DNA from 2 places in the Leisingera sp. CC-HEC096 genome. Region 2 is predicted to be linked to the other one. Evidence: riboswitches for the same ligand, from Rfam matches in the RefSeq annotation. Region 2 holds a riboswitch; the other holds the start of a gene.
The links. A riboswitch is a leader RNA that binds a small molecule or an ion and turns the genes downstream of it on or off. The one in region 2 is predicted to bind thiamine pyrophosphate.
Positions count from the first base shown of each region.

Region 1: it holds a riboswitch for thiamine pyrophosphate, as region 2 does, so the genes downstream of both, thiB (thiamine ABC transporter substrate binding subunit) here and thiC (phosphomethylpyrimidine synthase ThiC) in region 2, are expected to answer to the same signal.

Region 1 covers NZ_JCAIJS010000001.1:2,935,372-2,939,580, forward strand. The annotation lists gene AC5STI_RS14075 (cation efflux transmembrane domain-containing protein) at 1-504, opposite strand, end outside; gene AC5STI_RS14080 (MerR family transcriptional regulator) at 578-994, shown strand; gene aroC (chorismate synthase) at 1,060-2,160, opposite strand; TPP riboswitch at 2,393-2,484, shown strand; gene thiB (thiamine ABC transporter substrate binding subunit) at 2,517-3,494, shown strand; gene AC5STI_RS14095 (thiamine/thiamine pyrophosphate ABC transporter permease ThiP) at 3,470-4,209, shown strand, end outside.
Region 2 covers NZ_JCAIJS010000001.1:1,629,972-1,634,180, reverse strand. The annotation lists gene AC5STI_RS07980 (FAD-dependent oxidoreductase) at 1-178, opposite strand, end outside; gene thiC (phosphomethylpyrimidine synthase ThiC) at 175-1,989, opposite strand; TPP riboswitch at 2,122-2,250, opposite strand; gene bioB (biotin synthase BioB) at 2,464-3,441, shown strand; gene AC5STI_RS07965 (8-amino-7-oxononanoate synthase) at 3,441-4,209, shown strand, end outside.

The DNA of each region.
Region 1 (4,209 bases), 1.3 Mb from region 2:
GGTGCCCCAGACGCCAAGCGCCGCGATCATCACCGCCACGTTGCCAATGGCGTCATTGCGCGAACACAGCCAGACCGAGCGCACATTGGCGTCGCCGTCCTTGTAGCGCGCCAAGAGCAGCACCGAGATCAGGTTGGCCGCCAGCGCCATGAAACCGATCACCCCCATGATATGGGCCTGCGGCACGCCGACGTAAAATACCTGATAGATCGTGGAGCCGAACACCCACAGCCCCATCAGCAGGAGGCTGATTCCCTTGCCGAGTGCCGCCAGCGCGCGGGTGCGCAGGGTGGCGCCGATCACCGCCAGCGAGATGCCATAGGTCAGCGCATCGCCCAGAAAGTCCAAGGCGTCCGCCTTCAGCGCCTGGCTGCCGGACAGCTGACCCGCGCCCATTTCCACCGCGAACATGCCGGCGTTGATGGCGATCACCAGCCAAAGCCTGCGTTTGTAGTCCGCCGATACCCCGTCAAACCGGGCCTCATGATTGCAGCAGCCTGCCATTGCTCTTGTCCTCATTCCTGATTCGAGATCAATGTAGGGCCTCTAGTCACTAGAGCATCAAGAGGTCATTGCGATGTTTTCCATCGGTCAGCTGTCCAAGGCCACCGGCGTGAAGGTTCCGACCATCCGCTATTACGAGGAGATCGGCCTGCTGCCGGAACCGGGCCGCAATGCCGGCAACCAGCGCCGCTACGGGCAGGACGGCATGGAGGCGCTGGGCTTCATCAAGCACGCCCGGGACCTTGGCTTTTCGCTGGAGGACATCAAGGCGCTGATGGGGCTGGACGGGCAGCTGGGCGATGATTGCGCCGAGGCCGACCGGCTCGCCCGCAGCCAGCTGCGGAACGTGCGCGCGCGGATTGCGAGGCTGGAGCGCCTGGCCGCGGAACTGGAGCGGATCAGCCACCTGTGCGACGGCGGCAATGGCGGCTGCTGCAAGGTGCTGACCGCGCTGGGCGATCACAGCCAATGCGCAAGTGAGCATGATTGAGGACGCAGGCTGAGAGGAATTGCCCGAACTGCACTCGGGCAAACTCCTTTGTTAGAGCCTGATCCTTAGCCGATGCGGCCCTGGTTTTCGCCGATCTGACCGCGGTGCACCAGCAGGTGGTCCAGGATCACGCAAGCCATCATCGCCTCCGCCACCGGTACCGCACGGATGCCGACGCAGGGGTCGTGGCGGCCCTTGGTGATCACCTCGGTAGCGGAGCCGTCCTTGCGGATCGACTTGCGCGGGGTGAGGATCGAGGAGGTCGGCTTGACCGCAAAGCGCACCACCACGTCCTGTCCGGTGGAAATGCCGCCGAGGATGCCGCCGGCGTGATTGGAGGAATACTCAGGCCCGTTCTCACCCATGAAAATCTCGTCGGCGTTTTCCGAGCCTTTCAGCCGCGCGGCATTCATGCCCTCGCCGATCTCCACGCCCTTCACCGCGTTGATCGACATCATCGCGGCGGCCAGGTCAGTGTCGAGCTTGCCATAGACCGGCGCGCCGATACCGGCGGGGACGCCGCGCGCCACCACTTCGACCACGGCGCCCACCGAGTCATGCGCCTTGCGCAGGGCTTGCAGGTAGTCTTCCCACTCCTGCACCGCGCCTGCGTCGGGGATCCAGAAATCATTCTGGTCGATCGCCTCCCAGTCGAAGCGGCTGCGGTCGATTTCCAGCTCGCCCATTTGGGTCATATAGCCCTTGATCTCCAGCCCCGGCACCAGTGCCTTGATTGCTTCACGTGCAACACCGCCCGCGGCAACCCGCGCCGCGGTTTCGCGCGCCGAGGAGCGGCCGCCGCCGCGGTAGTCGCGGTTGCCGTATTTCTGAAAGTACGTGATGTCGGCGTGGCCCGGACGGAAGGTCTGGGAGATCTCGCCGTAATCCTTGGACCGCTGGTCGGTGTTTTCGATCATCAGCTGAATCGGCGTGCCGGTGGTCATGCCGTCGAACACGCCGGACAGGATTTTCACCGCATCCGGCTCATTGCGCTGGGTGGTGTTCTTGTTCTGGCCGGGGCGGCGCTTGTCGAGCCACTGCTGCAGCATTTCCGGCTCCAGCGGCACGTTCGGCGGGCAACCGTCAACGGTGGCGCCAAGCGCAGGCCCGTGGCTTTCGCCCCAGGTGGTGACGCGGAAGAGGTGTCCAAAGCTGTTCATCGACATGAGGCGCGGTCTCCTTTGCGGGACGTGCTTAGCGGGCAGGGGGCTGTGTCTCAAGTGGATTCCTCTGCCGTGGACCGGGCAGGGGCGCTGCCCCCGCCGTCTGCGGCGGCTCCCCCCGGGGTATTTTCAGCCAGAAGAACAGGGGATCCCGATTGCGGGCGGTCCAGTTTGCCTGAACTGTAGGTCCTGGCCGGAGTTTGGCTTGTCATTGCTGCGGCTGAGGCATAATGTCCGCGCCACCTCGGGGTGCGCGCGAGCGCTGAGATGACACCCGTTGAACCTGAACCGGATCACACCGGCGGAGGGAAGGTACTGGAAAGCCTCCACCCTTGCCCAAAGCCGCAAAGGAGGATGGCATGAAACATCTTGCATTTGCAGCGGGACTGCTCGGCGCCTCGGCAGCCTTTGCCGAAACGCCTGAACTGGTCGTTTACACCTATGACAGCTTTGTCTCCGACTGGGGCCCCGGCCCGGCGGTGGAAGAAGCGTTCGAGGAAGTTTGCGGCTGCGACCTGAAACTGGTTGGCGCGGGCGACGGTGCGGCGCTGCTGGCGCGGGTCAAACTGGAAGGCGAGCGTTCGGATGCAGACGTCGTGCTGGGGCTCGACACCAACCTGACCGCGGCGGCCAAGGAAACCGGCCTGTTTGCCGAGCATTCGGTCAGCGCCGATTACGCGCTGCCGGTTGAATGGAACGACGTGACCTTTGTGCCCTATGACTGGGGCTACTTTGCCTTTGTCCATAACGCTGACGCCGCGGCGCCAGCGGATTTCAAGGCGCTGGCCGCCAGCGACAAGAAAATCGTTATTCAGGACCCGCGCTCTTCGACCCCTGGTCTGGGTCTGCTCTTGTGGGTGAAGGCCGCCTACGGCGAAGAGGCGCCGGAGATCTGGAAGGGTCTTTCCGACAATGTCGTGACCGTGACCAAGGGCTGGTCCGAGGCCTATGGCATGTTCCTGGAGGGCGAGGCTGACATGGTTCTCTCCTACACCACCTCGCCTGCGTATCACCTGATTGCGGAGGAAGATGGCTCCAAGGCGGCGGCGGCCTTTGATGAGGGCCATTACATGCAGGTGGAAGTTGCCGGCAAGCTGGCAAACAGCGACCAGCCGGAGCTGGCGGACCAGTTCCTGGCCTTCATGGTGTCGGATGCGTTCCAGTCGGTCATCCCGACCACCAACTGGATGTATCCGGCGGTGACACCGGCGGCGGGTCTGCCGGAAGGATTCGACACCCTGATCGCGCCGGAGAAATCGCTGCTGCTGAGCGAGTCTGAAGCGGCAGAGGTGCGTGACGCGGCGCTGGGCGAATGGCTGGACGCGCTCAGCCAGTAAGCGCCTTTCCCGGGATCAGTGCAGCCCTGCTGGTGGCTGCTCTGATCCTGGGAACGCTGAGGGCTGTGGTCCTCAGGGCGGAGGCCGGCACCGGGTTTGGCGCCAGTGACTGGGCCGCGCTGCGGTTCACGCTGACCCAGGCAAGCCTGTCGGCGCTGTTGAGCGTCGGTCTTGCCATTCCCGTTGCCCGCGCGCTGGCGCGGCGGCGGTTTCCCGGGCGGAGCCTGTTGATTGCCCTGTTGGGCGCGCCGTTCATCCTGCCTGTGATTGTTGCCATTCTTGGTTTGCTGGCCGTCTTCGGCCGGGCGGGCTGGCTGAGCCAGGGGCTGATTTCCCTCGGGTTAGAGCCTGTTCAGATCTATGGCCTGCACGGGGTGGTGCTGGCGCATGTGTTTTTCAACCTGCCGCTGGCGACCCGGCTGATTTTGCAGGGCTGGCAGGAGATTCCCGCCGAACGCTTCCGCCTGGCGGCGCAGCTGGATGCCGGGCCGCTGGCGATGTGGCGGCTGCTGGAAGGGCCGATGCTGCGGCGGGTGGCGCCCGGCGCGCTGGCGGTGGTCTTTGCCATCTGCCTCTCCAGCTTTGCCGTGGCGCTGACCCTGGGCGGCGGCCCGAGGGCGACGACGATCGAGCTCGCCATATATCAGGCCTTCCGCTTCGATTTCGACCTGGGCCGGGCCGCGCTGCTGTCGGGCATGCAGCTGGTGCTGACCGG
Region 2 (4,209 bases):
CCTCCTCCTCGGCGCTTTCACGTTCGCACCAGGGCGCCAGCATGCCGCCCGCAAAGCGCGCGACGCTGCCGGCCCCGGGCGCCTCGCCCCGCTCGTATACGGTGACCGCCGCCCCGCGCTGCGCCAGTTCATAGGCGCAGGCGAGACCGGCAAGGCCCGCGCCTGCGATGGTGATCATTCCGCCGGTTCCGCTGCTTCAGCGGCAGGCACGTACAGCTCACCGCCCTCGCGGAACTTGGCGGCCATCGCCTCCATGCCCTCTTTCTGCGCTTCCGAGCGGATGTCGTGACTGATCCGCATGGAGCAGAATTTCGGCCCGCACATGGAGCAGAAATGGGCGACCTTATGGGCCTGTTTCGGCAGTGTCTGGTCGTGGAACTCGCGCGCGGTGTCCGGGTCCAGCGACAGGTTGAACTGGTCCTCCCAGCGGAATTCGAACCGCGCGCGGCTCAGCGCATCGTCGCGGCGCTGGGCGCCCGGCAGGCCCTTGGCCAGATCGGCGGCATGGGCGGCGATCTTATAGGTGATCACCCCGGTCTTCACGTCGTCACGGTCGGGCAGGCCCAGGTGCTCCTTGGGTGTCACGTAGCACAGCATGGCGCAGCCGAACCAGCCGATCATGGCGGCTCCGATGCCGCTGGTGATATGGTCATAGCCCGGCGCGATGTCGGTGGTCAGCGGCCCAAGCGTATAGAACGGCGCCTCGTGGCAGCACTCCAGCTGCTTGTCCATGTTCTCCTTGATCTTGTGCATGGCGACATGGCCCGGCCCTTCGATCATCACTTGGCAGTCCTTGGCCCAGGCAATCTTGGTCAGTTCACCGAGGGTTTCCAGCTCAGCAAACTGCGCCTCGTCATTGGCGTCCGCGATGGAGCCGGGGCGCAAGCCGTCGCCCAAGCTGAAGCTCACGTCATACTGGCGGCAGATGTCGCAGATCTCCTCGAAATGCTCATAGAGGAAGCTCTCCTTGTGGTGATGCAGGCACCACTTGGCCATGATCGAGCCGCCGCGCGAGACGATCCCCGTCACCCGGTTCACCGTCATCGGCACCATGTGCAGCCGTACGCCCGCGTGGATGGTGAAGTAGTCGACGCCTTGCTCCGCCTGCTCGATCAGCGTGTCGCGGAACACTTCCCAAGTCAGGTCCTCGGCGATGCCATTGACCTTCTCCAGCGCCTGGTAGATCGGCACGGTGCCGATGGGAACGGGGGAGTTTCGCACGATCCATTCGCGGGTGTTGTGAATGTTGCGCCCCGTCGACAGGTCCATCACCGTGTCGGCGCCCCAGCGGATCGCCCAGACCAGCTTGTCGACCTCTTCCTCCATTGAGGAGGTGACGGCAGAGGTGCCCATGTTGGCGTTGATCTTCACCTTGAAATTGCGGCCGATGATCATCGGCTCGATTTCCGGGTGGTTGATGTTGGCGGGGATGATGGCGCGGCCCGCGGCGATTTCCTGGCGCACGAATTCCGGCGTCACGTAGTCGGGGATTTTGGCGCCGAAATCATTGCCGTCGCGTTTGGCGTGACAAGGCGACAGCTCGCGCAGCTGATTTTCGCGGATCGCCACAAACTCCATCTCCGGGGTGATGATGCCAGCGCGCGCATAGGCCAGCTGGGTCGGCGCCTTGCCGTCCTTGCCGCGCAGGGGGGCGGGTTTCACCGGGAACTCAGGCGTCAGCCGGTCGCCCTCGACAAAGCCGTTGTCCTCCGGCTTCACATCGCGGCCCTGGTAGCTTTCGACGTCGCCGCGTGCCTCAATCCACTGGCGGCGCAGCGCTGGCAGGCCTTCGCGGATGTCGGTCAGCACATCCGGGTCGGTGTAGGGCCCGGAGCTGTCATAGACCGGCAGCGGCGCCTCGCCCGCGGTGGGGTGGGTGGAGATTTCGCGCATCGGCACGCGGATGTCCTGATGGACCTCGCCGCTGACGTAGATCTTGCGCGACGCGGGCAATGCGCCCGTCGTAATCTTGGGGTTGGGGACGTTCATTTTGGTGCTCCTCGAAGCCTAAACTCAGAAAAGACACCAGGTGAGTTTTGGCTCGGGAAACCGGCAGGCATGGGGCCTGCTTGACCGGAATGCGCCCGTTTCAAACGGCTGTCCCCGCGGGGACAAGGGGCCAAAAGGCGCGTCCTAGCTTCCTACGCCAGTGTCAACTGGGTCAGGTTCAAAGGGTCGCGCCGCCGGTCCGGGCTGCCCCGCACCATGACGCCTCTCAGTCCCTTGGGCGGGACTCCCCTGCGTGCCTATAGGGCTAGGGGAGGGGCGGGGTTCGCGTCAACTGCTATTTTCATAGATTATTTTTTGGCATTATTATCAGCGTGATACTGGCATTAAGGGCGCATCTGCGAGGCAAATCGCTGCAGCGCAGCTTTGGTGCTTGATCGGCGGCCTCAAAATTATCTATAAAAACCGGAAACGCCATCCGCGCATGGCCAACAGGTATAGAGAACAGGAGACAGCATGCTGGACGCTGCACCCATCCGCACCGACTGGACCCGCGAGGAAGCGGAAGCGATTTACAACAAGCCTTTCATGGACTTGCTGTTTCAGGCGCACACCGTGCACCGGCAGTATTTCGACCCCAACCAGGTGCAGAAATCCAAGCTTCTCAGCATCAAGACCGGCGGCTGCGCCGAGGATTGCGCCTATTGCTCCCAGTCGGCGCGCAACGGCGCGCAGCTGTCGGCGTCCAAGCTGATCGAGGTGCAGCGGGTGATCGCCGAGGCCAAGAAAGCCAAGGAAGGCGGCGCGACGCGCTATTGCATGGGGGCCGCCTGGCGCTCGCCCAAGGACCGCGACATGGCGGCGCTGGAAGCGATGGTGCAGGGCGTGAAGGACCTGGGCATGGAAACCTGCATGACGCTGGGCATGCTGGACGAGGAACAGGTGTTCCGCCTGCGCGATGCTGGTCTGGACTACTACAACCACAACATCGATACCTCCGAGCGCTACTACTCCGAGATCATCACCACCCGCACCTTCGCCGACCGGATCGACACCCTGAACCGGGTGCGCGAGGCGGGCATCAAGGTCTGCTCCGGCGGCATCGTTGGCATGGGCGAGCAGCAGCTGGACCGCATCGACATGATGCTGGCACTGGCAACGCTGGAGGTGCACCCGGATTCGGTGCCTGTGAACATGCTGATCCCGATCGCTGACACGCCGCTCGCCAATGTCGAGAAGCTGGACCCGATCGAATTTGTCCGCTCCGTGGCGCTGGCCCGCATCCTGATGCCGAAATCCCACGTGCGCCTGTCCGCAGGCCGCACCGATATGTCGGACGAGATGCAGGCGATGTGCTTCTTTGCCGGTGCCAACTCGATCTTTGTGGGCGACACGCTGCTGACCGCGGACAACCCCGAAGAGGACAAGGACCAGCAGCTGTTTGACCGTCTGGGCATCACCGCCATGGCCGCGGGCTGCGACGGCAGCCGCTGATGGCGGGCGCCTTCCCGAGGCATGAGAAATCGCTGGAAGCGCTGCGCACGCGCGGGCGCTACCGGCAGCTGATGCCGCGGGACGGGCACGACTTTGCCTCCAACGACTACCTTGGGCTGGCGGGCAGTGACGTGCTGCGCGCCGCTGCCGCAGATGCGCTGGCGCGCGGGGTGCCGGTGGGGGCAGGCGGCTCGCGCCTGCTGCGCGGCAATGATGCGGAACATCAGCTGCTGGAGGCGGAGGCTGCGGAGTTTTTCGGCACCGAGGCTGCGCTGTTCATGGGCGGCGGCTTCAATGCCAATCAGGCGATTTTCTCAACCCTGCCGCAGCAGGGCGATCTGGTGCTGTATGACGCGCTGATCCATGCCAGCACCCATGACGGCATGCGGCTGGGCCGGGCCGAGACGCGCAGCTTTGCCCACAGCGACGCGGAGGACGCCGCGCGGGCGCTGAAAGCCTGGCGCGCGGAAGGCGGCGACGGCCAGGTCTGGATCGCGGTTGAGGCGGTATATTCCATGGACGGCGACCTCGCGCCGCTGGATGCACTGATGGCGCTGGCCGATGCCGAGGGCGCCGTGCTGGTGGTGGATGAAGCGCATTCGACGGGCGTGTTCGGCGATCTGGGCCGCGGGCTGGCGCATGAGATCGCGCACCGCCCGAATGTCCTGAGTCTGCACACCTGCGGCAAGGCTTTGGGTGCCTCCGGCGCTTTGATCTGCGGTCAGCGTGTGCTGATCGATACTCTGATCAACAAGGCGCGCGGCTTCA